Regions from separate parts of the Arthrobacter sp. TmtSoilC77 genome, predicted to be linked through region 2. Evidence: predicted binding sites of a transcription regulator. Region 2 holds the regulator's gene; the other holds the start of a gene.

Region 1 (14,729 bases), 950 kb from region 2:
CCTTGCCCGCGGCCTGGCTGATGCTGGTGCGACGGTGGTGCTGAACGGCATCAATCCGGAACGGCTGGCCAAGGCGCACGATGCCATGGCTGCAGACTATCCCGACGGACGGGTCTTCAGCCGGGCGTTCGATGTCACAGATGCCGCCTCGGCCGCTGAAGGCGTGCAATGGATCGAGGCCAATGTTGGCCCGTTGGAGATCCTGGTGAACAACGCCGGCATCCAGCACCGCGTTCCCATGCTTGACCTCGATGTCAAGGACTGGGACCGGGTCATCACCACGGACCTGACCAGCGCCTTCCTGGTGGGCCGGGAGGCTGCGCGGCACATGATCCCGCGGGGCCAAGGAAAGATCATCAATATCTGCTCAGTTCAAACAGACCTTGCCCGTCCCACGATCGCCCCCTACGTCGCCGCCAAGGGCGGGCTGCGTAACCTGACGCGTGCGATGACTGCTGAGTGGGCCGCTTCGGGGCTGCAGATCAACGGCATCGCCCCCGGCTACATCCACACTGAGATGACACAGAACCTGGTGGATGATGAGGCGTTTAATTCCTGGATCCTGGGCCGGACACCGGCCAACCGGTGGGGAACCGTGGCCGACCTCGCCGGACCTGTTGTGTGGCTTGCGTCGCAAGCGTCCAACTTTGTTAACGGCCAGACGATCTTCGTCGATGGTGGAATGACGGTGGTGGTCTGATGGGCAGCACACTCCCGGCCTCCGGCCCTGCCGTCGTAGCCCACGGCAAGGGTGACCTACGGATCGAAGATATCCCGCTGGCCAGGCCCGCGGCCAACGAATCGCTCGTCGAAATTGCGTACGGCGGCATCTGCGGTTCGGACCTGCACTACTGGCTCCACGGCGCGGCGGGGGAATCGATTCTGAAGGCCCCGATGGTCCTGGGCCATGAAATCGTTGGCGTCGTCATCGAGCAGGCAGCCGATGGCAGCGGCCCTGGCCCAGGAACGCCCGTGGCGGTGCATCCGGCAACCCCGGCCCCGGGCGAGGTCCGCTATCCGCAGGACCGGCCCAACCTTTCCCCGGGTTGCACGTACCTGGGCAGCGCGGCACGCTACCCGCACACCGACGGGGCCTTCAGCCGCTACGCCACCCTTCCCTCGCGGATGCTGCGTGCCCTGCCGGACACCCTGGATCTGAGGACCGCGGCGTTGGTGGAGCCTGCCAGCGTGGCCTGGCATGCCGTCGCCCGGGCCGGTGACGTCGCGGGGAAGACGGCCCTCGTGATCGGCAGTGGTCCCATCGGCGCCTTGACGGTCGCCGTCCTGAAGCGGGCCGGCGCGGCCAGGATTGTCGCCGTCGACATGCATGACAAGCCGCTGGAGATCGCCAAAGCCGTCGGTGCCGATGCGGTCCTGAGGGGTGACGAAGCGGACGCCATCGCGGCGGTGGACGCCGACGTCGTCATTGAGTCCTCAGGCAGCCACCACGGCCTGGCCTCGGCCATCAAGGGAGCAACCCGCGGCGGGAAAGTGGTCATGGTGGGGCTGCTGCCCTCGGGCCCGCAACCGGTCTTCATCTCCCTGGCCATCACCCGCGAACTGGAACTGCTGGGATCCTTCCGCTTCAACAACGAAATCGATGACGTCATTGCGGCGTTGGCGGACGGCTCGCTGTTTGTGGACCCCGTGATTACGCACGAGTTCGACCTCGCACACGGACTTGAGGCATTCGAAGTAGCCAGGAACTCAGCCCGGTCAGGCAAGGTCCTGCTGAACTTCCAGGATTAGTTTTTCGCCACGGGTACGAAGACGCGGGGCTGGTCGTTCCAGCTGGGGGCCAGCTCCGCGATCGTTTGGCGCATTATTTTTCCGGCCGCATCCCTGGCCTGCTGTCCGTCGCCGGCGTCGATGGCGTGTGCGACGTCAATATGCCACTGCAGCGCCTGCTTCTGGGGGTGTTCCGGCATGAGGCCGTGCACTGTGCGTCCCGTCAGGGTCTCTGTCACCTGGCCAATCAGGTTGGCAAACATCTCGTTTCCCGAGCCGGAGAGGACCAGTGCATGGAACCGGATATCGAGGTCAAGGAACCGTGCCATGTCTCCGGCGTCGCCGGCTTCCTTCATGGCCAGCGAAATATCCACGAGTTCCCGGCGAAGGGTTTCCGGAGCGTTTCCGGCTGCGAGTTCCGCAGCAACAGGCTCGACGGCGGAACGCAGCTCAGCGAGCGACCTCAGTTGGGCGCCACGGCCCTCCCCGGCCAAGCGCCAGCGAATGACCAACGGATCAAAGGGATTCCAGCGATGGGCCGGGAGGACGCGGATTCCGACACGCTTGATGGTTTCCACCAGGCCCAGCGACTGCAGGACGCGGACGGCCTCCCGGACCACCGAGCGCGAAACGTTGAGCTCGTCTTCCAAATGTTCGGCCAGCATGACGTGGCCAGTGGGAAGGGCGCCGCCCACAATCCGGGTTCCCAGATGCTCTACGGCGCGGTGGTGGAGGCTGGTTGACATAGACGTAAGCATAGTGCGGGGAACGCATTCCGCGTGCCGTCCGATGCCGCTTGGCGCCGCTCGGAAGTCCCGCACATCATAGACTGTTTATGACGCGGCGCCGTTCCAAAACGTGGGCGCCGCTTTCCTGCTCATGGCTTAAATACGTATGGTTTATTACAGCCCCTGGTTATGAAATCGCTTCCTGCTGTCCGCAGGACTGTTTGTACACGATCGAATTGGAGTTTTGATGTCAGCACACATCGGTGTCACCGGCCTCGCGGTGATGGGCGCCAACCTGGCCCGCAACCTGGCCCGCAACGGCTTCACTGTGGCTCTCCACAACCGCTCCGTGGAAAAGACCGACGCCCTGCTGGAAAAGCACGGCACGGACGGCGACTTCATCCGCACTGAAACGCTGCAGGAACTCGTCGACTCCCTCGAAAAGCCCCGCCGTGTCCTGATCATGGTCAAGGCGGGCGCTCCCGTGGACAACGTCATCGAGCAGCTGGAACCGCTGCTCGAGGCCGGCGACATCATCATCGATGCCGGTAACTCGCACTACGAGGACACCCGCCGCCGCGAAGCCGCGCTGGCCAAGAAGGACCTGCACTTCGTTGGCGTCGGTGTTTCCGGTGGCGAAGAGGGCGCATTGAACGGTCCCTCCATCATGCCCGGTGGCTCCAGGGAGTCCTATGACGCCCTCGGCCCGCTGCTGGAGAAGATTGCCGCAAAGGTCGACGGCGAGCCGTGCTGCGCTTGGATCGGCACCGACGGTGCCGGCCACTTCGTCAAGATGGTCCACAACGGCATCGAATACGCCGACATGCAGGTCATCGGTGAAGCATTCGATCTCCTCCGCTCCGGCGCCGGCATTGAGCCCGCCGAGCAGGCCAGGATCTTCGCTGACTGGAACAAGGGCGATCTGTCCTCCTTCTTGATCGAAATCTCGGCCGAGGTTCTGGGCCACGTCGACGCCAAGACCGGCAAGCCGTTCGTTGATGTCGTCGTGGATGCTGCAGGCCAGAAGGGAACCGGACGCTGGACGGTCATCTCCGCACTGGAACTCGGCTCCCCGGTCTCCGGCATTGCCGAGTCCGTTTTCGCCCGCGCATTGTCCTCGCAGGCCGAGCAGCGCAAGCTCGGCCAGGAACTGCTGGCCGGCGAAGAGGCTTCCGTGGAGATCCCCGCGACGTTCGTTGAGGACGTCCGTCAGGCGCTGTACGCCTCCAAGCTGGTTTCCTACGCCCAGGGCCTGGACATGCTGACCTCCGCCGCGAAGGAGTACGGCTGGGACCTCAAGCTGGACGAAATCGCCTCGCTCTGGCGCGCAGGCTGCATCATCCGCGCAGAACTCCTCAAGGACATCACCAAGGCCTACGCTGCCGAGGAGAAGCCTGCCAACCTCCTGTTCGCGCCGGCTTTCACCAAGGCCATCGCTGAGGCCCTCCCGGCCTGGCGCCGCGTTGTAGCCACCGCTGTCCAGCTGGGCATTCCGGTTCCGGTCTTCTCCTCCTCGCTGGCCTACTACGACGGCCTGCGCCGCAAGCGCGTTGCTGCTGCCCTGATCCAGGGCCAGCGCGACCTCTTCGGTGCGCACACCTATGGCCGCGTTGATGCCGAAGGTACGTTCCACACCCTGTGGGGCGAAGACAAGTCCGAAATCTCGGCCGTCGACACCCACTAAGGTTCCGCAGCAAGGCCGGTTCTTCCCCGATACGCTGGGAGGAGCCGGCCTTTGCCATGCCGGAAGAGGTACTGGGCCATCGTGGCGAGTGCCACGAGCCAAGGAGCCAGAGCCATGACCGAGCGCATCGCTTTTGTCACAGGGGCATCTACCGGCATTGGTTTTGAGACGGCGCGCGCCCTGAGGTCCGAAGGGTTCATTGTCTACGCCGGTGCGCGCAGGGTGGAGAAGATGCATCCCCTTCAGGCGCAGGGAATCACCGTCATGCACCTGGACGTCACAGTAGAAGAGTCCATGGCCTCAGCTGTGGCGCTTGTTGAAGCTGCACACGGGCACATAGATGTCCTGGTGAACAACGCAGGGTACGGCTCCTACGGCTCCCTCGAGGAGGTTCCCCTGGCAGAAGGCAGACGCCAGTTCGAGGTGAACGTGATGGGTTTGGCGAGGATGACGCAACTCGTTATTCCCAGGATGCGGCATGCGGGTTCTGGCCGGATCATCAACGTCTCGTCCATCGGCGGAAAGATTTATGAGCCCCTGGGCGCTTGGTACCACGGGACCAAGTTCGCAGTGGAGGGGATGAGTGATTCTTTGCGGCTCGAGTTGAAACCGCACGGCATCGACGTCGTACTCATCGAGCCCGCCGGAACGGACACCGAATGGGGCACCATTGCCGGGGAAGGCCTCTTATCCGCATCCGGCAAGGGTCCATACAAGGGGCAGGCCCACGTCATGGCAGCAGCCTTGGCCTCAACATCCGGACAGCTGATATCCACGCCTCCGAGGGTAGTGGCCAAGGCAATAGTTCGCGCGTCAACGGCAAAACGCCCCAAGACCCGCTACCCGGTGGGTAGGGGAGCCTGGAGCGTCCTGGCCTTGCGCAGGGTTCTTCCTGACCGCGTGTTTGACGCCGTGCTGTGGAACTCCTACAAGAGGTTTACCGGCTAGCTCAAACTAGATCCGGTATTCGATGTAGTACTCAGCCGGGTCAACCGCCGGTTTGGTTTCGGATTTCGCGTCGCGGTGCCGCCACGTCGCTGGAATGCCGGTGATGATCGACTCCGGGGGAGCGTTCTTCACCACGACGGCGTTCGCACCAATTGCGCTGTCTGCGCCGATGGTGATGGGTCCCAGGACCTTGGCGCCGGCGCCGATGGTCACCCGATCCCCGATGGTGGGGTGGCGCTTGACCTTGGCAAGGGATCGGCCACCCAGCGTCACACCGTGATAGATCATCACGTCTTCGCCGATTTCGGCCGTTTCGCCGATGACGACACCCATACCGTGGTCGATGAAGAAGCGCCGGCCGATGGTTGCGCCGGGATGGATTTCGATGCCCGTCAGGAACCTCGCCAACTGTGAAATCAGTCGGGCAGGAAAGCGAAGGGCCGGGTTTTGCCAGAGCTTGTGGGTCACGCGGTGTGCCCAGATGGCATGCAGGCCGGAGTAGGCGAAAAAGTTCTCAAAAGAACCTCGAGCCGCCGGGTCATGCGACCGGGCGGCGTCGAGGTCTTCCTTAAGCCTTGCGAAGAAGCTCACAAAGACCTTTCTACAGGAAATGAATGCTTGCGGGCGAAGTGTTAGCCGCGGATGTCGTCAAAGAGGACAGTGGAGATGTAACGCTCCCCGAAGTCCGGCACGATCACGACGATCAGCTTGCCCTTGTTCTCCGGACGCTTGGCGACTTCCAGTGCACCCCATACCGCGGCACCGCCGGAAATACCGGCCAGGACGCCTTCCTTGGAACCAAGGGCGCGGGCGGTGGCAACGGAGTCTTCAAGGGTCGCATCGAGAACTTCGTCGTAGACGTTGGTGTCCAGGACCTCCGGGACGAAGTTGGCGCCCAGACCCTGGATCTTGTGGGGACCCGGGCTGCCGCCATTAAGGATGGGGGAGTCCTTGGGCTCGACTGCAATGATCTGGACTTCGGGCTTGCGCTCCTTGAGGACCTGTCCGACGCCGGTCACGGTACCGCCGGTACCGACGCCGCCAACAAAGATGTCTACTTCGCCGTCGGTGTCCGCCCAGATTTCCTCGGCAGTGGTGTTGCGGTGGATCTCCGGGTTGGCCGGGTTGGCGAACTGCTGCGCCCAGATGGAATTCTCCGTGTTGGCAACAATCTCCTGGGCCTTTTCAACAGCGCCGCGCATGCCTTCGGAACCGGGAGTCAGTACGATCTCTGCACCGTAAGCGCGAAGCATGACACGACGTTCGGTGGACATGGTCTCAGGCATGGTCAGGATGACCTTGTAGCCGCGTGCGGCACCAACAAGGGCCAGAGCGATTCCGGTGTTGCCGGAGGTGCCCTCGACAATTGTTCCGCCCGGCTTCAGGGCACCGGACTTTTCGGCGGCGTCAATGATGGCCACACCGATGCGGTCCTTCACGCTGTTGGCCGGGTTGTAGAACTCAAGCTTGACCGCAACGGTGGCCTCAAGGCCTTCGGTCAGCCGGTTCAAACGGACCAGCGGAGTGCGGCCGACCAGCTGGGTGACGTCGTCGTAGATCCTTGCCATGAAGATTATGCCTATCTCTGAAGAGGGAATGCTGAGGTCAGCCTAACCAGCAGGATCGAAACCCTGCTAAGCAGTTAGCCATGCAGAGTAATATTTCCGCGCTTTGGCCAGTTTTGGATTGATGATGACCTGGCAGTAACCCTGGTACGGGAATTTGGCGTAGTAGTTCTGATGGACTTCCTCTGCCTCATAGAACTCGGGTAGCCGGCTCACTTCCGTCACAATCGGATCGGCCCAAAGTGCTTGCGCGCGCTCGATGGCTTCTTCGAAGAGGATCTTTTCCTCCGTCGTGGTGTAGAACATCGACGAACGGTATTGGGTACCTGTGTCGTAGCCCTGCCGGTTCAACGTGGTGGGGTCATGCAGCGCGAAGAACATGTCAAGAATGACCTCCTCCGGCACCACGGTCTCGTCGAATGTCACCGCAACTACCTCTGCATGACCGGTCATTCCCGAGCAGACGTCGTAGTAGTCAGGGTTTCGGACATGGCCACCCGTATAGCCCGAGACCACGGAACTGACGCCGCGGGTTTTCTGGTACACGGCATCAAGGCACCAGAAGCATCCACCACCAAGTACAAAAGTTTTCATGATCTCTTCAATGGATTGGAGGGGCTGATGATTCCCGCAATACCTTACGGGACAATAACGCCACCGGGAACGCCACCGGGAACGCCACCGGGAACGCCACTGGGTACGTCACTGGGCAGGCGCGGCAGCAACCAAGACTGCCCTATCGGGCCCAGTAGGTAAGAATAAGAGTATGGAAGCAGTAGACACCGCCATTTCCGATGCGGATTCCGGCGACGACGCCGGGACAGTGGAAGCAAGCGGGGACCCGACCCTTGGCCAGGTGTTGCTTGCTGTTGAGGAACTCTGGCCGGAATCCTTGGCTGAGGATTGGGATGAGGTAGGCCTCGTGGTGGGGCGCCCCACCGCGCCGATCACCAAAATCCTGTTTGCCGTGGATCCCACCCTGGCCGTCATCGACGAGGCCATTGAGTGGGGTGCAGGACTCCTCATTACGCATCATCCGTTGTTGCTCAAAGGCGTGAACTCCGTCGCGGCCACGTCCGCGAAGGGATTGGCCGTGCACCGTCTTATCGAGGCGGGCACCGGACTCCTGACCGTCCACACGAACGGTGACTCCGCCGTCGGGGGCGTATCGGACGTGTTGGCGGACGCCTTTGGCCTGGAAAATGTTGCCCCACTGACCCCTGCCGCCAATGGCTTGCCCGAGGAAGGCATTGGCCGGGTTGGAGATCTTCCTGAGCTCATGACCTTGGGTGATTTCGCTGCCCGCGTCTTTGGGATGCTCCCCGCAGTGGCCGGAGGGGTCCGCGTGGCTGGCGACAAGGACGGTCTGCTGCGGCGCGTCGCCGTCTGCGGTGGCGCCGGGGACAGCTTGTTCGATGCCGTCAGGGCCAGCAACGCAGATGTGTATGTGACAGCAGACATGCGGCACCATCCGGCGTCGGAGGCGCGGGAAGGTACCGTCAACGGCCGTCCGTACCTCATTGACGTATCGCACTTTGCCAGTGAATGGCTGTGGCTGCCCGTAGCCGCGGAAGCGCTCGGCAACGTACTGGCTGATCAGGGCTACGACGTCGAGATCCGTGTGAGCAGCACCAACAGCGATCCCTGGGACTTCATACTCACTCCCGGCGGGGACTAGAGTCTAGAAGATACGGACAGTCCCAATAAAAAGGGGCCCGTCCATCCGGAACTGATCCCCAGGCCCGGAAGTAACAAGCGGAGGTAAGCGTGGCGAAAGCAGCACCGGCAGAACAATTGAAATTGCTTGAACTGCAGGGACTGGACGCCAGGCTCAAGTCGTTGGCAGGCCGCCGGAAGGTGCTGGAAACAGATCCCCGGATAGCTGACCTGCAGGATGCACTCAACGTTGCCAATGGTGAGTTGGGCGCGGCCAAGATGGCCGTACACGACGCCGAAGCCGAACTGCGTCGTTCGGAAGCTGACGTGGAACAGGTCGCATCCCGCATCGAACGGGACGAAGCCAGGCTCAATAGCGGAACCGGCCTCTCCAAGGACCTCGTAGCGCTCCAAAGTGATATTGCGTCCCTTAATAAGCGCCGCTCCGACCTTGAAGATGTTGAGCTTGAAATCCTGGAACGTTTGGACACCCTGCGGGAGCGCCAGGCCGCGCAACAGGCCATCGTGGACGACATCCAGGGTTCATTTGCCGGCATCCGCGCCGAACTGGATGAGGCGATTGCTGAGATCGCGGCCGAGGAAACCGTGGTCCGTGGGCAGCGTGCCGCTTTCGCGGAGGCCCTCGACGCCGGAATGCTTGCAGTCTATGAGAAGACCATAGCCAAGCGCGGCGTCGGTGCCGCCAGGCTCTTCCACGGTAAATCGGAAGGTTCAGGGATGATGCTCAGCCCCGGCGACCTCGCTGAAGTCAAGGCTGCGGCTGACGACGACATCGTCTTTTGCCCTGATTCCGGATGCATCCTGGTCCGTTCGGCCGAGTGGAACTGACCTAGCCGAGCGGAACTGACCTAACTGCCCAGAATGATATTGAGGGCATGCGGCTTGCGGGCCGTCCCGGGAACAAGTTCCGCTGCCCAGACTTCCTTGGCGGCCTTCAGCAGTTGATCGGGCGTGGCAGCGGCCTTGCCGCGCCTGGTCAGCAGATGCCTGGCAAACTCGCCACGGGTGTGTTTGGCGAAGTGGCTGACCACCGTGCGCTTGCCGTTTGCCTCGTTGAATACATTCACCGTGACGGTCTGCGCTGCCGGGGGAGCCCACGCAGCTGCATACGTGCTGGAACGGCAATCAACCAGCAGCTCTCCTTCAGCCCGTTTGGCGAGGGCCGCATTCAGGTTCGGCTTCCAGAAGGAGGCGAGGCGTCCGACGTCGGGCAGTGCGGTTCCCATGGACAGCCGGTAAGCCGGCACCTGGTCACCAAAACCGATAACGCCCCACAGTGCCGAAACCACCAAAATCGTTTCGGTTGCCTTGCGTCGTTGGGCCGGCGTCATGGACTTGAAGCCGAGCGCGTCATACAGGACTCCTGAGTAGACCTGATGGGCCGGGGCCGCCGGTTCCGCGTGCAGCCGGGTATTACGTTCGACGTCGTCCTTCAGCGAGGCACCTACGCCCAGCAGTGCCAGCGCGTCCTCGTGGGCGCTGACGGTGCCCAACGATTCCAGGACCTTCGCGCGGTACGGGTTCAGCTCCGGAAAGCTGAGCGACTCCCATTCGACGGCGGGACCTTTGACGGCGGGGGTCTTGCCTTCGGAAGGCGGCAGCAGAATCAGCACCAGACGATATTACCGGGGACCGGGGCAACCCTCGACGCCGGTAGACTGTACGGCGGATGGGTTGACCAGGCGGTCGCGCGTCACGCAAGTGGCTCGAGGAACGTCCGGGCTCCGCAGAGCAGGGTGGTGGGTAACGCCCACTCGGGGTAACCCGCAGGCCAGTGCCACAGAAAACAGACCGCCTGCGCGTGCTGATGCTTGCATCAACATGCGGCAGGTAAGGGTGAAACGGTGGTGTAAGAGACCACCAGCTCCCTGGGTGACCGGGGAGGCTAGGTAAACCCCACCCGGAGCAAGGCCAGACAGGGCACGTTTGAGGGCTGCTCGCCCGAGTGTCCGGGTAGGCTGCTGGAGGGCGCCGGCAACGGCGTTCGTAGATGGATGGCCGCCACTCCTTTGCCGGCAACGGCAAGGGATGACAGAACCCGGCGTATCGGTCAACCCATCCACATATTTGCCACTGAGGTCCCAGGCATGTGATGTCCATTGTGACTGCCATGTGAGTGATTTCACGCCCCCGGGCGCCCAAGAGGGCGCCCTTCCGCCTTAGACTTGTTATGAACGTAGATGTTCTGCCGCCGGGACTGCGTTCGCAGCCGGCGGTCTTTTCTTTGCAATCGTTCAAGGCGCTGTGGGTGGACCGAAGCCCGTCCAGTGCTCGTGCCGCAGGATTACTCCGGGCGGCCGCCATCTGCATACGAGGACGTATGTGGTTGACCCAAGGAAGGTAGTTCTGTGAGCCAGACGTCAGATTCTTGTCTTGATAAGTGGATGGGCCGGGAGGCTCTCGCCGAGGCCATGATTCCGGTGATCGGCCGGTTGTACCGGGAAAACAACGTGGTCACGAGCATCCACGGCCGGAGCCTGATCAACAAGTCGACCATGAACATCCTGAAGGCCCACCGCTTTGCGCGCCGGATGAGCAACACCGAGCTCCTGCTCGAAGAAACCGCACCCCTGTTGAACGCTCTTGCCGAGCTGGAACTCGGTGCGGCTGCAATCGACATTGCCCGTCTCACGGAGAAGTTCCGCGTCGAGGGCCACGGCACCTCGTTGGATGACTTCCTGCGGGCCGAGCTCGCGGAAATCGTCGGAAAGCGTGGCGCTGATGACCGCACCAGCACCGACGTCGTGCTGTACGGCTTTGGGCGCATCGGCCGCCTCCTGGCCCGCATCCTGATTGAAAAGGCCGGTGGCGGGCATGGCCTGCGGCTGCGTGCCATCGTTGTCCGCAAGGGCGCCGAGAACGACCTCGTCAAGCGTGCCAGCCTCCTGCGCCGCGACTCCGTACATGGTTCCTTTGAGGGAACTATCCGCGTGGACGAAGAAGCAAACACCATCACCGCCAACGGCGTTCAGGTCCAGGTCATCTACTCCGACAACCCCGCAACCGTGGACTACACCGCCTACGGCATCAAGGATGCCCTCGTAGTGGACAACACCGGGCGTTGGCGCGATGCGGAAGGCCTGTCCCAGCACCTGCAAAGCAAGGGTGTTTCGCGCGTCCTGCTGACGGCTCCGGGCAAGGGCGACCTGAAGAACATCGTCCACGGAATCAACCAGTCCGACATTTCCGATGACGACAAGATCGTCACGGCCGCGTCGTGCACGACCAACGCCATTACCCCGGTACTGAAGGCCATCAACGACAAATTCGGTATCATCCACGGCCACGTTGAGACGGTGCACTCGTTCACGAACGACCAAAACCTGATCGACAACTTCCACAAGGGAGATCGCCGCGGCCGCTCGGCAGCACTGAACATGGTCATCACGGAGACAGGGGCAGCCAAGGCTGTTGCCAAGGCGCTTCCGGAACTTCAGGGCAAGCTCACCGGTAACGCCATCCGCGTACCTACCCCGGATGTTTCCATGGCGATCCTGAACCTCAACCTCGCCAAGGGCACCACACGCGATGAGGTCAACGACTACCTCCGCGAAATGTCGCTGCACTCACCGTTGCGCAAGCAGATCGACTACATCGACTCCCCGGACGTTGTCTCCACCGACTTCGTTGGGTCCCGCCGCGCAGGCATCGTTGATGGTCTGGCCACTATTTCCAATGACAAGAACCTCGTGCTCTACGTTTGGTACGACAACGAATTCGGCTACTCCTGCCAGGTTGTCCGTGTCATGGAGGAAATGGCCGGCGTCAACCCGCCGTCCTTCCCTGCCCGCGACATCGTGGCGCCTATTGCAGTGCTTGAGGCAGCGAACGCCTAAGCCGGGAAGTATTCACGGGTTTCCCGGCTGTGTTACTGGTATCAGCCGGGAAACCTGACCAAAATGGGTTCATGGAAAATGAATCGACTTTGGAACACGAGACAACGCTGGAACATGCGCTGGATGTAGCACGGGCCAACCACAAGCAGGCACAGAAACTGCTGGACCAGGCCATCGCAGCAAACGCGGCGGGGGACGTCAGCGACGAACGCGTCCAGCAATTGCGTACGCTGCTGGAGGTGGCTGCCGAAGACCTCCAACGCGTTATGCGTGAGCAGTAACCCGGGGAAGTTCCCCATCACTGCAGTGTGACTTCTCCTACACACTGTGGATATCGGCTCTGACTGTCGGTGCCGTGTCCTACGCTCATAGGACACGACCCACCCCGACTGGACGGAGCCCCTTGAGTATCACCTGGTCTGCCTACAAACGCGCGCGCAGACGATCACGCCAGGCGTGGGCCATTCTAGGATTGGCAGCCGTAACCCTCGCGGCAGGACTGTCCTGGTTCTTCACCACCGGCCAGTTCGATGCAGCCGGGCCATGGGTGTCCGGTCCCAGTGAAGCGCCGGTATTTAATCCCGCATGGATGAAACCCATTACCGGCATCGAGGCCGTTCCCGCGGAGAAGGCAAGCGCGGCACTCGCACAGCTGGAAGTTAAAGGACGCGCATCCCAGGAAGACTATGAGCGAACCGCATTCGGCCAGGCGTGGCTGGACGCCGATCGAAACGGATGCGATACCAGGAACGACATCCTGCGCAGGGACCTGTCGTCCGTGGAGTTCACCAGTGGTTCCTCATGCAGGGTTGCCACCGGAGAGTTTCAGGAACCCTACACGGGCGCCCACGTAACCTTCCGTCGGGGCCAGGACACCAGCGCTGAAGTTCAGATTGATCACATTGTCGCCCTGGCCGACGCATGGCAGAAGGGTGCCAAGCAGTTAACGCTGCAGCAACGCCAAAGGCTGGCAAATGATCCGTTGAACCTGATTGCGGCTGATGGGCCGGAGAACGTGAAGAAGGGCGCCGGCGACGCGGCCACGTGGCTCCCTCCGAACAAGAACTTCCGGTGTCACTACGTAGCGCGCCAGATCTCCGTCAAGGCAGCGTACAAGCTGTGGGTCACGCAGTCGGAGAAGGATGCCATGATGCGCGTCCTGTCTTCTTGCCCGGATCAGCAGACCATCTACAGCGCCAGGTGACCGTGCCCCAGTTGCCAGGTACCGCCGTCGTCGATTCTCTCCAGGACTATGCGCTGGAGCGAAGTCTCCCGGGGTAGTTTGTCCAGGTTCCCGAGCCCCCGCTGCCTAAACGTGAAGTACACGGCATCAGTGGGGGCATCGGTGCACCGATCCAGGGTGAAGCGGCGGGCGAAGGATGCGATGTTGCTGTCAGGAAGCCGCGCAACCAGATAAGGATCCAGCATCCAGGACTCGCACGTGGCCACAGTGGCCGGTTTGTCCGGGAAATAGTGGGGAAAGAACCAGCGAGCCTCGTTAAAGCTGGCGTCGACCAGCGCAGGGGAGAGGCCGCCGTCTTCGGGAATATGGACACCCAGGATCCAATCGGATGCGTACGCCACGTTGCCCCCTGGGCCGTCGTCACGCCGGCTCCGGATCAAATGGAATTGCAACCGGCCGAGGCGGAACAGATTCCCTGCCATGTGCAACGTCAGCCAGCTCCAGGTGTCCAGGCCGAAATGTCCATGGACGCGGCGGTTGATGCGCAGCTGGAGCCCTACGTCGGCCAACGTGGCTGCTGAGACGTCAGTGCTGATACCCAGTTCCAGATGGTATGCGTGGACTCTGGGTGCGAAGCGGAGCAGTGCCTCGATCCAGACGCTCTCGACGGGCTGGCCGGGCCAAATCCGGTCGGGAGAAATACTGTCGGCCGGAAAAGTGCCAAGCCGCTCCTGCAGAAGCTCCAATGCTTCCAGGACGTGGCCACTGGGGGCTCTGTCCAGGAGCGAGGCGCATTCCACGGCGTCCTCGCCGGCAATGTCCAAGAGCTCGAACAATGCTGCATGGGGTGCCTGGCTCATCGAATCAGTGTCCGAACGGGTCAGGGTCGACGCCAGGCATCCATGTCAATCCGGGAACGCCCCAACCGTTCTTCTTGGCCTGCTTCATTGCCTTCCTGGCATATCGGTCCACAAGGCGGTTGACGTAAAGCTTGCCGTCCAAATGGTCGTACTCGTGCTGCATGACTCGAGCGAACCAGCCCGTGGCTTCGAAGTCCACAGGATTCCCGTCACCATCAAAGCCTTGGACGCGGGCCCATTCGGCACGCTGCAGAGGGTAGTGCTCTCCGGGGAAGGACAGGCAGCCCTCAATGTGCTCTTCCGGGTCCGGGAGGGCGCCTGAGACCTTTGAGAGGGTCAACACGGGATTGACCAGAACGCCTTGATCAGGGGCGTCGTCGTTCGCGTACTTATACACAAAGATGCGCTTCCCGACTCCTACCTGGGGTGCGGCGAGGCCTACTCCGTTCGCGGCTTCATTGGTTTCAAACATGTCCGCGATGAGTTTCCGGAGATCGTCATCGAATACTTCGACTTCACT
Region 2 (14,729 bases):
CCACCGGCATCTGGACCCTCGACGCTTCCCACAGCGAGATCGGCTTCACCGTCCGCCACGCAGGTATCAGCAAGGTCCGCGGCGTCTTCAAGGATGCCGAAGCAACCCTCGAAGTCGGCGAGACGCTGACGGACTCCAAGGTCAACGCAACCATCCGGACCGCCAGCTTTGACTCCGGCGACGTCAACCGCGACGGCCACGTCAAGGGCGAAGACTTCTTCGATGTGGAGAAGTACCCGGAGATCACCTTCGTCTCCCGCCACGTCAAGGCAAACGGCGACGGCTTCGATCTTGTGGGCGATCTCACCATCAAGGGGGTCACCAAGGAAGTTTCCATCGAAACCGAATTCAACGGCGTCGCAGTGGATCCCTTCGGCAACACCCGTGCAGGCGTCTCCGGCGAAACCACCATCAGCCGCAAGGACTTCGGCCTGACCTGGAACGCCGTGCTTGAGGCCGGTGGCGTCCTGGTCAGCGACAAGGTTGTCATCAACCTGGAACTCGCGTTCATCGCACCGGCAGCTGCCTAGATCCACAGCAGCTTGCACGGGAACTCGTACAGCAGTCCCGAGTAAACGGCGCCCCGTCACAGTTCCGCTGTGGGGGCGCCGTTTCGCATACTCATTCGCGTACTCGGAAGTCACCCTGCGATTATTCGGCAAACACCCTGTAGTTCACTGCGAGGCAGCTCCGAATTTCCTATGCATCCCTCAACCTGCGGTCTAAAGTGATGCCATGAGTAACCCAGACGAAGTACCACAGCCTCAGCAGCCCGGCGCCCAGCCTCCGCAGCCCGGCAATGTTCCTCCTGCGGGTTACCAACCACCGCAGGGTTACCAACCACCCCAGGGCTACCAGCCGCCGTCGCAACCAGGTCAGTATTCGCAGCCTGGCCAGTACTCGCAGCCCGGGCCAGGCCAGCCCGGACAGGCGGGCGGTTTCCACTTCGAAATGCCCACCGACGGCCCCCGCAATTTCAATGACATCCTTCCGCAAGGTGGTTTCTCGGGCCTCTTCAAGACCATGGGCCTGCCCACCGAGCTCAAAGTGTCGTACTTCATTTGGGTCATCTCGGGACTCCTGGGCCTCCTGTTTGGCCTCATCGGGCTTTTCGCCATCATCGCAGCGTTCGCTTTCATGCCGGGAGTTGCCGCACTCCTCCTGGTTCTCCTGATCATCAGCCTTGCTGTTGCAGCCGCCCAGATAGTCCTTGCCATGAAGATGAAGGAAGGCAAGGAATGGGCACGCCTCGCCCTCACCGTCCTTGCCGCAGTTTCCCTGTTGCTCGCCATCTTCGGCTCCATCAACGCCGGCGGACCCGGTGCAGGCCTGGGTGGCAACTGGTTCGGTTTCCTGGTCAGCGCAGTGGCCGTTGTGCTGATGTGGCTGCCGAACTCGCAGCTGTGGTTCAAGGCAGTAAAGGGCGCCGTCTAACCTGCCTGAAGTACCGCCGTCGGGCTCTCATCCAAGCCGCCCTGACAGGTGCACAAGGCCGTGGTGGTCCATTGGACCACCGCGGCCTTCATCATGAAGGCGTACGCCATCGTGATGATTTCATCTGAAGCAGGAAATTCCTGCGTGTGATCATCCGCAGCACCGGACCCCGGAGGTACGGTGGAAGCAGAACCAGGCTGGGGGCAGGGTCTTTTTGCTGATCCCGGCAGCCGTACCAGCAGTCGAACAAGCAAAGGAATGCCATGAGCAACCCTCCATACCCGCCGTCCAACGCCGGGGACGCCAAACCGGGCGATCCCAACACCGGTGATAACAAGGGCGACGCCAACAAGCCTGAGCAGCCGGGCCAGCCATCCATGCCACAGTACGGTCAGCCGTCGGCACCGCAGTACGGCCAGCAGACTCCCCAATATGGTCAGCAGCCCAGCGCTCCGCAGTACGGTCAGCAGTCCCCGGCTGCTCCCCAATATGGCCAGCCCCCGGCTCCCCAATATGGTCAGCAGGCTCCCCAGTTTGGCCAACAGTCGCCGCAGTTTGGTCAGCAGTCGCCCTACGGCCAGCAGCCGTCTCCCTACGGTCAGCAGGCCCCGCAATACGGGCAGGACACCAACTGGCCCAGCCAGCAGCCAGGGCCTGCTACGGTTCCCCCGCTGGTCAACATCTCCTTCTGGATGATCATCGCAGCGGGCATCCTGTCCGCCATCAGCTCGCTGATCCTGGCCACCACCGGCTCGGATGCCTTCATCAACTCGATGATCCAGCAGGCTGCACAGCAGGGCACCGAATTCCCGGAAGGCTCCCTGGAAGGCATGCGTGGCGGTATCGTCGTTGCCGCCATCATTGGAGCCATCGTGTCCCTGGGCCTCTACGCCTTGGTTGCATTCCCGGTCCGCAAGGGCAAGAACTGGGCCAGGATCCTGGGCACCGTCTTCGCGGCGATCTCCGTCCTCGGCCTCGCCGGACTGTTCCAGTTCGGTGCTACGTATGGCATCCTGCAGCTCTTGGTGATCCTGCTGGGAGTTGCCGCAATCGTCCTGCTGTACCTGCCGGCGTCGGCTCCGTATTTCCGTAAGCCGCAGCCTTTCGGCAACCCGTACCAGAACCCGTACGGCCGCTAAACCACGGCAGTTCGTTCCACAGCGGGCGCGGACCCGGAAAGGCTAGACAGCCTGACCCGGTGTCTGCGCCCGTTGTGCGTGGTACGCCAGGATCTGCAGCTCGGTGGCCATATCCACCTTGCGGAGGTTCACGTGCGGCGGAACCTGCAGGAGAACCGGAGCAAAGCTCAGGATGCTCCGGATTCCGGCAGCGATGACGCGATCACAGACTTCCTGGGCCACTGTGGCGGGCAATGCCAGCACCACCATGTTGGTGTGGGTGCGTTCCAGGACACGTTCAAGTTCCGCTGAATCGCTGACCCGCAACCAACCCACCTCGTTGCCGATCACCATGGGGTCTGCGTCGAAAATAGCTACGACGTCGAATCCCCGGGACTCGAAGCCGCCGTACCGCGCCAGGGCCTTGCCGAGGTTACCGGCGCCGACGATTGCGACCTTCCAGTCATGCGTCAGGCCAAGGGCTGCAGCAATGTGACGGCTCAGGTACTGGACTTCGTAGCCCACCCCGCGGGTCCCGTACGAGCCCACGTAGGAAAGGTCTTTGCGGAGCGTGGAGGAGCTGACGCCTGAAGCCTCGGCCAACGCGTCCGATGACACACGTTCCACGCCTTCTGCCAGGAGCGAGTTGAGCGCGCGCAAATAGAGAGTCATCCGGGCCACAGCCGCGGGCGGGATCTGCTTGGCGGCAGGTTCGTTGTCCCCGCTTGTTGCCCCCGGGGACGGTTCCAGCGCAGTCACGGTTTTCTCCATTGCGTCGCTTGTTGTTCCACTCTATGGCCCTTGGGCGGACTCAACAAAAGCCGGTACTTCCGGGTAACAGAGTCCCGTGGTCCTCAGCCTTCGAGAACTTTTTTCAATGTACGGGTCAAGCGCTGCTCGTCGATCTTCCAAAAGTCGCGCTGGACCCCATCCACCAGCACCACTGGAATTTCCTCCGCGTAACGCTCCTGCAGTTCTGCCTTTCCGTCAATTGCCTGCTCGGTCCACTGGATGCCCAGTGCCGAGGTAACGCGCTCGACGGCGGCACGTGCCTCCGTGCACAGGTGGCAGTCAGCTTTGGTGAGGAGGACGACGTCGGGAATAGCCATGACACAACGGTAACCGCCCCAACGCTCTCTCACATCCCACCCCCTTCCCGGCCATCCCTCTCTCACATCCCACCCCCTCCCGGCCACCCCTCTCTCACATCCCACCCCCCTCCCGGCCACCCCTCGTTACCTTTTTCGTAGCCCGTTTCCTGGTGCAGGATGTGGGTGTGCTGGCCTGCTGATCCCGGCATGATTGTGATCCTCTGTTGTTGATGATCTTGAGAGTGTTGTCACCGGGGTTGGCAGGTGTCGGGGAGACCGCTTATAGGGGCAGGACAGTGTGGGAACGTCGTGCGTAACGTGGATGCCGGGCCCTGACACCGCGGACAGGCCAGCACGGGAGCTGACTACGACTGGAGGTGCCAACGTGATCGCAGAACACGAAACGGTTGAGGTGTTCATCGGACTGGATGTGGGCAAGGGCGAGCATCATGCCGTTGCCGTGGACCGGGCGGGAAAGAAGCTGCTGGACCGGGCGCTGCCTAACGACGAGGCCAGGATCCAAGACATTCTGGCCGAGTTGGAGCATCACGGCCGGATCCTGCTGGTAGTTGACCAGCCAGCGACCATTGGTGCGTTGCCGGTCGCGGTGGCCCAGGCCGCCGGTGTTCTGGTGGGGTATTTGCCTGGTTTGGCGATGCGCCGGATCGCGGACCTGCATCCCGGGGAGGCCAAGACCGATGCCCGCGACGCGTTCATCATCGCCGACGCGGCCCGGACCATGCCGCACACCCTGCGCTCGGTCCGGCTCGCTGACGAGCAGTTGGCCGAGTTGGGCATGCTGTGCGGGTTCGATGATGATCTGGCCAAGCAGGCCACGGCCACGTCCAACCGGATCCGTGGGCTGTTGACCCAGATCCACCCGGCGCTTGAGCGGGTGCTTGGTCCCAGGCTGGATCATCCCGCGGTCCAGGATCTGCTGCGGACCTGGCCCACCCCTGAAGCGCTGCGTCACGCCGGCAGGCGCCGGATCGCGAACCGGCTGACCAAGCTCGCCCCGCGCATGGGCGAACGCCTGGCAGATGAGATCATCGACGCCCTCGGCCGGCAAACAGTCACGGTTGTTGGGACGAACGCCGCAACGATCGTGCTCCCGGAACTGGCCGGAATGCTCGCCAGGCTCCATGAAGGACGCGCCATGGTTCACGCCCAGGTCGAGGCCCTTGTGGAGGCCCACCCTCTTTACCCGGTCCTGATGTCTCTGCCGGCAGTGGGCATCAGGACCGCAGCACGGATCCTTACCGAAGTCGCCGGGAAAGACTTCCCGACCGCGGGGCACTTGGCCTCTTACGCCGGCCTGGCCCCCGTGACCTGGCGTTCGGGGTCCTCCATCCGGGCAGACCGCGCCTCCCGCAAAGGCAACAAAGTCCTCAAACGCACCCTCTACCTCTCCGCCTTCGCAGCCCTCAAAGACCCGCAATCGCGCTCCTACTACGACCGCAAACGCGCCGAAGGCAAACACCACAGCCAAGCCCTTATCGCCCTCGCCCGACGCCGCTGCGACACCCTCTACGCCATGCTCAGAGACGGGACCCTATACCAACCCCAAACACCCGCAACCGCTTGACGAAAAACATAGGGGCACTCTCACATCCCACCCCCTCCCCGGCCATCCCTCTCTCACATCCACCCCGGCGGTCGCCCACCGTGCGCCCTCAACGCCGGGGCCGGGCGATTGACTAGACTCAAGGCATGCCCGACGAGAAGAACGCCGCCGTGGTCGCCGACGCCAAGGTGCCACAGCACACCGGCGAAGCCGCTTTCTTCGACGTCGACAACACGTTGATGAAGGGCGCGAGCCTCTTCCACGTGGCCCGCAAGATGTACGAACGCAAGGCATTCACCCTGTCCCAGGCGGCTGGCTTCGCGTGGAAGCAGTTCAAATTTGTCATGCGTGGCGAGAATATGGACGACGTCCATGCCGTGCGCGACTCGGCCCTGACCCTGGCTGCCGGGATAACCGTGGAGGACATCAAAGCCCTCGGCGAAGAAGTTTATGACGAAATGATCGAGTCACGGATCTGGCCCGGAACCAAGGCACTCGCGGAGCAGCACCTTCGTGTAGGCCGACGGGTGTGGTTAGTGACGGCCACACCCATTGAGGTTGCCACAGTCATCTCCACAAGGCTCGGACTGACGGGCGCGCTGGGGACCGTGGGCGAGGTCCATGACGGAATGTATACCGGCAAGCTTGTGGGTGACATCCTGCACGGGCCGGCCAAGGCCATCGCCGTCCAACTCATCGCTGATCAAGAAGGCTTGGACTTGGAACACTGCTGGGCTTACAGCGACTCTGCCAATGACATCCCGCTGCTGACTATGGTGGGGCACCCCGTGGTGATCAACCCCGACTCCAAGCTGCGCCGGCATGCCCGCGACAACAACTGGCCTGTATACGACTTCCGCTCCGGACGCCGTGCAGCAACCCTTGGACTTAAGGCCGCAACCGTCGGCGGAGCCATTTACGGACTGTGGCGAGGGTTCTCAAAGTTCCGTGGTCCCCGCTAGCCGTTCCGCTCTCACATCCCAACGCGTTTCCACCGTTCCGCTCTCACATCCCAACGCGTTTCCACCGTTCCGCTCTCACATCCTCCAGTAGCACTGGTCTGCCTGTGGATAACTTCTGCACGCTTTGCCGCTTCCAAGAAACAATGCGGGTATGCAGAATTCGCTACTCAACCCGTCCAGCCCGATCTTGCGGCCTTTCAGCCTGAACGAAGCCAAAGCAGCGGGCATCAACCCCGCTGCCATTTGGCGCAGCAGCAACATCCTTCCCGTTAGCCGTGGCTTGTACCGGCCAAGCGATTGGGATTTCGACCTTCCGGCAGCCGCCCGTTCCCTTTCCTCAGCCAGCCCTGGCGCTTGGATCTCCCACACAACTGCCGCCAGGCTCTATGGTTTTGTCTTGCCAGCGTGGCTTTCGGATTCCAATGAACTGCATTTGAGCAAACCCCGACATCTGCCATCTGTTCGGCGCAAGGGCATCATCGGGCACACGGAAAAGCACTTCGAGGGGGAGATTGAGCAAGTCCAAGGGATTTGGATGAGCACTCGAGCCCGAACATGGCTGGATTTGGCGCGTCGTCTCCCCCTTCATGACCTCGTATGCGTGGCAGATCAGTTGATCCGCATTCCGCGACCCGAGTTTGAGGGGCGCGATGCACCGTTTGCTACTGCCGAGCAGCTCCGGAACATGGTCGAACGACACAAAAACCGCCAAGGCGTAGTCCGTGCACGGCAAGCCCTTGACCTTATGCGCGTCGGGGCCGACTCGGCTCCAGAGACTTTACTACGTATGGCCATGCTTGATGCCAATTTGCCGGAACCTCAGCTTCAAGTGATGCTGCGCGCGAACGACCCCTTCTCGCCTTCAGCGGACTTGGGTTTCAAGGCCCGTCGCCTCGCGATCCAGTACGACGGCGGCCATCACCTTGAGGAGGAGCAGATGCATAGCGATCGGCGCAGGGATAAGGCCTTCAGAGCAGCCGGTTGGACTGTCCTTGTCTTTGGAAAAGAGGACCAGGCGGACAACTTCGGCAATGCCGTTCGGCAGATCAAGAGGGCCCTGCGGACTGCATGGATGGATCCATCCGTTGCCTCCGGGTTTGCCAGGAACGCGATGTGAGCGAGCATCACGCCAAACAGGCCAGGATGTGAGAGAACATCCGGCCAAACAGGCCAGGAAGTGAGAGAACATCCGGCCAAACAGGCCAGGAAGTGAGAGAACATCCGGCCAAACAGGCCAGGAAGTGAGAGAACATCCGGCCAAACAGGCCAGGAAGTGAGAGAACATCCGGCCAAACAGGCCAGGAAGTGAGAGAACATCCGGCCAAACAGGTCAGGAAGTGAGCGAACATCCGGCCACAAACGCCCCGATGTGAGAGAGCAAAAATGCCCGCCGCCTTGGAGGCAACGGGCATTCACGCTTGGTGAAGTATCTCTACTTCTTATTGCGGCGCTGGTGGCGAGTCTTGCGAAGCAGCTTGCGGTGCTTCTTCTTGGCCATACGCTTGCGGCGCTTCTTAATAACTGAACCCACGAAAGTTCCTTACAAACTAGATGAAGGTCCTGTCTGTTGGAACGGATCCGCGGACTAGCAGCAGACAGTACAACTGACAGATTCTTACATTGACGTAAAACGTTCCTTAACAGAGTACCGCTTCAAAGGGGCACCCCGTGACCACGGTCCGCGGGACGGACTCCGGCGCCCTCAGGCGGTCTCCGATTGTCCGTCGACCACAGCACCCTTGAGGTACTGGGCCACGGCTTCTTCAGGCACCCGGAAGGAGCGGCCAAACCTGACGGCAGGCATTTCCCCTGAGTGGACCAGGCGATACACAGTCATTTTGGAAACACGCAGGACGTCGGCTACTTCAGCCACAGTCATGAAACGCGCATTCGAGAAGTTAGTCTCCGCGGACATTTCCCATATTCCTTTGCTCTCAGCTGGACAGGACACCCCCAGTAGAACGGTGTGCCGATGCTGAGCCATCAAACAACCATGTGCTAGATACTCTAGAGGCTGAAGTGACCAATGTGAAAGCATTTCCGGTAAGTGGGACTCTACTCCCCGGCTACTCCCCCGGCTACTCCCCCGGGACCAGCCGGCGCTTCCGGGCCGACGCAGCGAGCTGCTCCAGCACTGAAGCGGTGACGTCCCATTCCATGCAGGCATCGGTAACGCTCTGGCCGTAGACCAGTTCCTGCTCACCAGCCAATTGCTTGGCGACGTCGAGGTTCTGCGCCCCGCCCACCAGGAAGCTCTCCAGCATCACGCCGGCAACAGGAGAAGAAGAACCGGTTTCAAGCTGCGCACCGATTTCCAAGGCAACTTCGGCCTGGCGGTGGTGGCTCTTGCCGCTGTTGGCGTGGCTGGCGTCCACGATCAGGCGTGGGTTCAGTCCCTTGGCGGCGAGTTTGGCGGAGGCAGCGGCAACGTCTTCCTGCGAGTAGTTGGGGCCCTTGCGGCCGCCGCGCAGAATCACGTGGGTGTCCGGGTTGCCGGACGTGGCGACGAGAGCCGCCCGGCCGTCGTCGTCGATTCCGAGGAAAGCCTGCTCAGCCGCCGAGGCGCCACAGGCATCGATGGCCACCTGGAGGTCGCCGTCGGTTCCGTTCTTGAAGCCGATGGGCATGGACAGCCCGGAGGCGAGCTGGCGGTGGATCTGGCTTTCCGTGGTGCGGGCGCCGATGGCACCCCAGGAGACGAGGTCCGCCATGTACTGGGGGCTGATGGGTTCCAGGAATTCCGTGGCGGTGGGCAGTCCCAGCGCGGTGACCTGCTTGAGGAAGCCGCGGGCTGCCCGCAGGCCGGCGGCAATATCGTGGCTGCCGTCCAGGTGGGGATCGTTGATGAGGCCCTTCCAACCGACTGTGGTGCGGGGCTTCTCGAAGTAGGTCCGCATGACGATCAGCAGGTCTTCCTTGTGCTTCTCCGCCTGGCTGACCAGTCGGCGCGCGTATTCCAGGCCGGCCTTGGGATCGTGGATGGAGCAAGGCCCGACGATGACCAGCAGGCGGTCGTCCACGCCGTCCATGATGGCCCGGACTTCATCCCGCCCACGGTCGACGACGGCAGCTGAGCGGGCGTCCAGCGGCAACTCGGCGATGAGGTCCTGAGGGGCCGGAAGGGGCTCGAACCGGGCCACCCGCAGGTTGGAGGTGGCGGGCTGGGAAGCTTTCCCGGCAGCGGGGAGTGCCTCGTTATCGAGTGTCTCGGTGGATTCTGCAGCGATGCTGGTCATTTCTGGGTCCTGTTCCGGATGCGGAGCGGGCCCCTTTTCAGAACCCGCCGGATATGGCGAAGGGCAGAGAATAATCTCTGCCCTGCTGGCTCTGAAGGAAAGTTGGATGCGTGTCAGTTAGACGCGGGCCCCTCCAGAGCCAACGAAAAATACGCATACCAACGCTTAGTCATAGCCACACCATAACCGCGGTTCGTCAAACCGGGCAAATTGGGTCCGTCATGATGACAAAAGTTTGCGGAGGAACTGGAGCTGCTTGATCCAGTGGTGTTCCTGGCCGCCCTCGTGGTTATTGAAGCGGTAGACCTCGATGTCCTTGGCGGGCGCATTTCCGCCCGAAGCCGGGTTCCCAGCGCCGTAGTTGTTGAAGCTCGCAAACACGGTTGACGGCGGGCAAATATCGTCCATCTGGGCTGCTGAGAAGAGGGCAGGCACCGTGGCTGCCCGGCCGAGATGCACGCCATCAAAGTAATTCAGCACGGCGAGCATGGGCTCATACTTGTCGCGATGCCGCCCCAGGAAGCCGGCAATTTCCGGGTATGGCCCACGAGGCGCGATCTCGATCGCACGGGGAAAGTCCTGCAGGAAGGGGACGTCGGGCAGCGCGGCGATGACGCCGTCGAGCCTTCCAGCCACCAGCCCGGCGGCCGCCACCGTAATGCCACCTCCTTGGCTGATACCGGCCAGCACCACCTTGGAAGGGTCGACGGCGGGATGGCTCTGCGCCGCTTCTACCGCACGGAAGGCGTCCACGTAGACCCGGCGGAAGTAGTAATCGTCCTGATGGCCGGCTCCCCGGGTCATCAGGCCTGCATAGTTGATTCCGCCGGCCGACGGATGTGGATCCGGGGTGTCACCGGATACGCCCCCGTAGCCCTGGCCGCGGGTGTCCATGATGAAGTGGGCGTATCCAGCCTGCGCCCACCGGGTGTTCTGGTTGACCAGTCCGCGTCCGCCGGAGTAGCCGATGTACTCCACGACAACGGGAAGCTGCTGCCCGGGCTCAAGGTGCGACGGAACGTGGAGCCAGCCCTTGATGCGGTCTCCCCCGAAGCCGGAGTACGTGACGTCGTACGTGTCCATGACGCTGAGGTAGTTGTCCACGGGCTCGAACGCAGCATTCAGGGGCAAGGCCCGGGCCTCGGCGAGGGTGCGCTCCCAGAAAGCGTCGAAATCAGTAGGCGGAACGGCGCTGGAGGTGTAGTTACGGAGCTGCTCAAGGGGCAGGTCAAAGAGAGGCATGAGGACATCCTACGTCATAGGGTTGTGTCGCCGGTCACCAGGACGGGGACTTACAAGGGAGTGATCACGAGGTTTCGGTAAGCCGCCCGCAGAGGGGCCATTTGGCGGATTCCAAAGTAGCCGCCGCCCAGGAGTTCCTGGCTGGTGTCCACCCAGTCGAAGAGAGGCAAATCATTAATCGAAAAGGCCACACGGGGACCAGCTTTGATGACTTCCATCCGATAAAAGCCGCCTGCATCTTCAGCTGGAGGAAGCGGGTCCGCTCCCTGCGCTACAAGTTCGAAGCCGGCACTTTTGCGCAGGTTGCACGTCCTGAAGGCACGCTCCGCGGCGTATTTGTGGCGGAAGTAGGAGATGTGGAGCGCATCAATATCCCCCGAGTGGTACTGCGGATAGTAACCGGTCCGCGGTGCCAGCGAAGCGGAGAACAGATCCTTGCCATCGTGCCCCCGCGCGGAGAAGAACACCATGGCCAGGCCTGGTTCCTCAAGCGGAAGGAACTCCCATCCGATCCGGACATGGTCCGGGATTTCCTCAGGGCACCAGAGGGTCCAGTGGGCATGGTCTCCGTGTTCCTCTGGGTCAAGGGAGCCCGACAGAACCAGCGCCCTGGTTCCGTCGCCGCCCAAATCCGGGCCGCCGTCGTCGTACACTCCGAACTGGACCGGCCCTTCGGCGACCCAACCAGCGATATCCGAAGGACCCCGCAAGGGGTTGGAGTAGATCAAGCGCCCACTCCAGCTTTGAGGGTGGCGGCCAACCCATAGCCGAGCGCTTCGAGCTGCTCCGCAACGTACACCGCAATCCGGCGCGCACCCGTCTCATGGAAGTGCGTGTTGTCCTCAAGGCCGCCAGCCCAGTGCGCATGCTCGCCGGGAGCGAAGTGGAAGAACAACTCTTTGGACCCCTCGTCCCCCAGCTCCTGGTACAGCGCGCGGGTCCACTGGTTGAGGTCGATGACGTCCAGCCCCAGCTCCATGCAAAGTTCACGCACGACGGCGGGATAGTCACCCAGCGTCTGCTGCAGCGTTCCATCCAGGAAGTTCCGGCGTTCCACCGGTGTACACAGAATGTTAATGCCGCCCTTGGAACGGACATCGGCCACCATCCGCTTCAGGTTCTCCATATAGCCCGTTCGGGCAGCGAGGTGCCCGCGCTTTTGGTCGTTGTGCCCGAACTGGATCAGCACGAGGTCGCCCATACCGGTCTGGTCCAGCAGCTGATACCAGAGGCCTTCACCGCGGAACGACTCCGTGGTGGCACCGCCCTTGGCATAGTTGTGCACCGCAGCCCACCAATAGGTTTCGGGCGCGAGGTGGGCTCCCCAACCGCTCATCGGGTATTCGTAACTGGGGCAGGCTGCCACAGTGGAGTCGCCCGCGAGGAGGATTTTCATGATTTTCCTTTCATCAAGGAGCTGTTACCCCTTAACCGAACCGATCAGCATTCCCTTGGCAAAGTGCTTCTGCAGGAACGGGTAGAAGATAAGGATGGGCAGGGTTGCCACCACGATCACGGCAAACTTGATGCCTTGCTCGGGCGGAATGTATGACGGATCCACGTTGCCGGTGCCAAGGAGATCCGAGGCGGCGGTGACCTGGCGCAGGTACATCTGAAGCGTCCACATGTTGTTGTCGCTGAGGTACAAAAGCGGAGACATGAAGTCGTTCCAAATACCCACCGCGTAAAACAGCGCAAACGTGGCCAACACCGGCTTGGACAGCGGCAGCAGGATCCGCCAGAGGATTCCGATCTCCGTCGCGCCGTCCATCTTGGCCGATTCCTCGAGCTCCGCGGGGAGTTCCTGGAAGAAGTTCTTGATGATGATCAGGCTGAACGGGTTGATGGCCGCAGGCAGGATGAGCGCCCAGTAGCTGTTCAGCAGGCCCAGGTCCTTCACCAGCAGGAACGTTGGAATCATGCCGCCTGAGAAGACCATGGCAAAAACCACCAGGGACAGGATCAGTTTCCGGCCCCGAAGTCCACGTTTCGCCAGCGGGTAGGCCATGGTGACCGTGAGGACCAGCTGCACCAGCGTCCCAACCAGCGTGACCAGCACGGTGGTGATCAGGGCTTTGGTAAATGCCGGCGTGGAGAAGATGTACTCATACGCCCCCAGCGTGAATTGCTCCGGCCAGACGAAGAACGCCCGTCGGGTGATCTCTGCTTCGTTGGCGAAGGATCCTGCCAGGACGTAGACGAAAGGCAACAGCGTGATGATGCCGATCAGGGACAGGAAGACGTAGTTGGCGGCATCGAAAATCCGCCCGCCGCGCGTGTTGTGAATCTTCATTAGAAAAGTCCGCTCTGGTTGAACCGCTTGGACAGCCAGTTGGTGCCGAAGATCAGTACGATGCCCACCAAAGACTTGAAAAGCCCGACGGCGGTGCTGTAGCTGTAGGCGCCTTGGGTGATGCCTACGAAGTACACGTAGGTATCGAAGACGTCGGCCACGCTGCGGTTGAGTGCGTTGGTCATGAGGTAGATCTGCTCGAAGCCGGTGTTGAGCATCTGCCCTATGGCCAGGATCAGCATCACGATGATGGTGGACCGAATGCCGGGCAGGGTGATGTGCCAGACGCGCCGGAACCTGCCGGCGCCGTCGATAATCGCGGCCTCGTACTGGTCCTGGTCCACGGTAGCCAGTGCCGCCAGGAAGATGATTGTTCCCCAACCGGTGTTCTTCCAGATTTCCTGGAGCACGATCAGCGGCCGGAACCAGTTCGGATCGGACAGGATGTCCACGTTGGTGCCGAACAACCCGTTGACGAACTGGAACAACGGTCCGATGTCCAGGGCGAAGAGCAGGAAGCTCAGGGACGCCACGATGGTCCAGGACAGAAAGTGCGGGATGTAGACGAGTGTCTGGACGGTTCGCTTCAGAACCGAAAGCCGGACCTCGTTAAGCAGCAATGCCAGAACGATGGTCAGCGGGAAGGCGATCCCCAGGTTCAGGAAAGCCAGGATCAGTGTGTTGCCCAGCAGCCGCGGAAAGTCCGGGTTGGCGAAGAAATCGGTGAAGTTCGTCAATCCCACCCATGGACTGCCGTTGACGCCCAGGAACGGAACGTAGTCCTTGAAGGCGATGGACACCCCGTACATGGGACCGTACCGGAACACTGCGAAGTACAAGGCGCCGGGCAGGAGGAGAAGATACAACCATTTGTAATGTGCGAAGTGGACTGCAAAGCTGCGTCGCCGCGCCGGGGCGGGCGGCACGCTGGCCGCCCGCTCCGGGGCCTTGGCTTCGACGACCGGGGCGGTCACTTCCTGGTGTCCTGCCACAGCTTGTTTATTTCTTCTTTGACCTTGTCACCGCCGCTGGTGTTCCACAGCTTGATGGCATCCTTTAAGCCCTGCTCGTCCAACTGCCCGGCCAGGTACTTGATGCGGGCATCGGCCACAATGTTGTCCAGTTGCGCGCCCTTGGCTACATACGTGGGGGAAACGAAGGCCGCGGCCGGGTTGTATACGGCACTCTTGAGGTCGTTTGCCATCACTGCAACGCGATCGTCAAAGACTTTCTGCTCGTACTCGGACGCCTGCTTCACCGGGTAGAAGTTGTTCCCCGTGACGTTGGTTCCAAGTTGCGCGTAGCTCTTGATGTCGGTGTTGACTACCTTGCCCTCCGGCGTTTCCGGCTTGATGGTGGCGGCGAGGCCGTCCTCAACCGTGAAGTTGACTCCCTCGATGCCGTTGTTGAGAAGCACTGCAACTTCTTTGCTGTTGAGTTTGTCCAGGAATGTCAGGACGTTCTTCAGGTCGGCTTCGGTTTTGACGCTGGACTTGGGGATGGCCAGAAAGCCGGAGTAGCCGTCGGTAGGGTGGGCGTGCAGTTCACCGTCCGGGCCCTTAAGGCTGCCAACGAAGCCCACTTTGTTCTGGAAGTCGCTCGGGTTGGCCTGCTTGAAAAGGTTGATCAGTACGCTGACCCGGGAGTCGACGTCGACAATAATGCCGCCCTTGCCGTTGAAGAAAGGTTCATTCCATTTGGTGGGATCGAAGGTGGCGAAGTCGGGGTTGATGAGCTTCTCGTCCACCATCTTCTTGATGAAGCGATCAGCCTGCAGGAATTCCTCGGT

Evidence for each region. The regulator Rex, encoded in region 2, represses fermentation and respiration genes when NADH is low (regulators of the CRP and FNR family bind a similar motif). The targets are predictions, from matches to a motif close to CTTGTGAANNNNTTCACAAG.
Region 1: the regulator Rex is predicted to act here: its motif matches at 10,440-10,459, upstream of AC6I99_RS13260 (glyceraldehyde-3-phosphate dehydrogenase).

The regions. Positions count from the first base shown of each region.
Region 1 covers NZ_AP046050.1:2,876,333-2,891,061, reverse strand. The annotation lists gene AC6I99_RS13320 (SDR family oxidoreductase) at 1-700, shown strand, start outside; gene AC6I99_RS13315 (L-idonate 5-dehydrogenase) at 700-1,749, shown strand; gene AC6I99_RS13310 (FadR/GntR family transcriptional regulator) at 1,746-2,474, opposite strand; gene gnd (NADP-dependent phosphogluconate dehydrogenase) at 2,704-4,140, shown strand; gene AC6I99_RS13300 (oxidoreductase) at 4,255-5,088, shown strand; gene epsC (serine O-acetyltransferase EpsC) at 5,095-5,679, opposite strand; gene cysK (cysteine synthase A) at 5,721-6,656, opposite strand; gene msrA (peptide-methionine (S)-S-oxide reductase MsrA) at 6,723-7,247, opposite strand; gene AC6I99_RS13280 (Nif3-like dinuclear metal center hexameric protein) at 7,420-8,331, shown strand; gene AC6I99_RS13275 (zinc ribbon domain-containing protein) at 8,421-9,158, shown strand; gene AC6I99_RS13270 (YaaA family protein) at 9,179-9,943, opposite strand; RNA gene rnpB (RNase P RNA component class A) at 10,001-10,392, shown strand; gene AC6I99_RS13260 (glyceraldehyde-3-phosphate dehydrogenase) at 10,679-12,166, shown strand; gene AC6I99_RS13255 (hypothetical protein) at 12,238-12,447, shown strand; gene AC6I99_RS13250 (HNH endonuclease family protein) at 12,570-13,370, shown strand; gene AC6I99_RS13245 (acyltransferase domain-containing protein) at 13,355-14,209, opposite strand; gene def (peptide deformylase) at 14,214-14,729, opposite strand, start outside.
Region 2 covers NZ_AP046050.1:3,822,293-3,837,021, forward strand. The annotation lists gene AC6I99_RS17565 (YceI family protein) at 1-530, shown strand, start outside; gene AC6I99_RS17570 (hypothetical protein) at 736-1,434, shown strand; gene AC6I99_RS17575 (hypothetical protein) at 1,698-2,573, shown strand; gene AC6I99_RS17580 (redox-sensing transcriptional repressor Rex) at 2,616-3,323, opposite strand; gene AC6I99_RS17585 (glutaredoxin family protein) at 3,407-3,661, opposite strand; gene AC6I99_RS17590 (IS110 family RNA-guided transposase) at 3,966-5,228, shown strand; gene AC6I99_RS17595 (HAD family hydrolase) at 5,354-6,169, shown strand; gene AC6I99_RS17600 (DUF559 domain-containing protein) at 6,321-7,286, shown strand; gene AC6I99_RS17605 (30S ribosomal protein bS22) at 7,602-7,700, opposite strand; gene AC6I99_RS17610 (helix-turn-helix domain-containing protein) at 7,872-8,084, opposite strand; gene AC6I99_RS17615 (3-deoxy-7-phosphoheptulonate synthase) at 8,248-9,405, opposite strand; gene AC6I99_RS17620 (acetylxylan esterase) at 9,625-10,647, opposite strand; gene AC6I99_RS17625 (DUF1961 family protein) at 10,698-11,375, opposite strand; gene AC6I99_RS17630 (rhamnogalacturonan acetylesterase) at 11,372-12,043, opposite strand; gene AC6I99_RS17635 (carbohydrate ABC transporter permease) at 12,068-12,940, opposite strand; gene AC6I99_RS17640 (ABC transporter permease) at 12,940-13,932, opposite strand; gene AC6I99_RS17645 (extracellular solute-binding protein) at 13,911-14,729, opposite strand, start outside.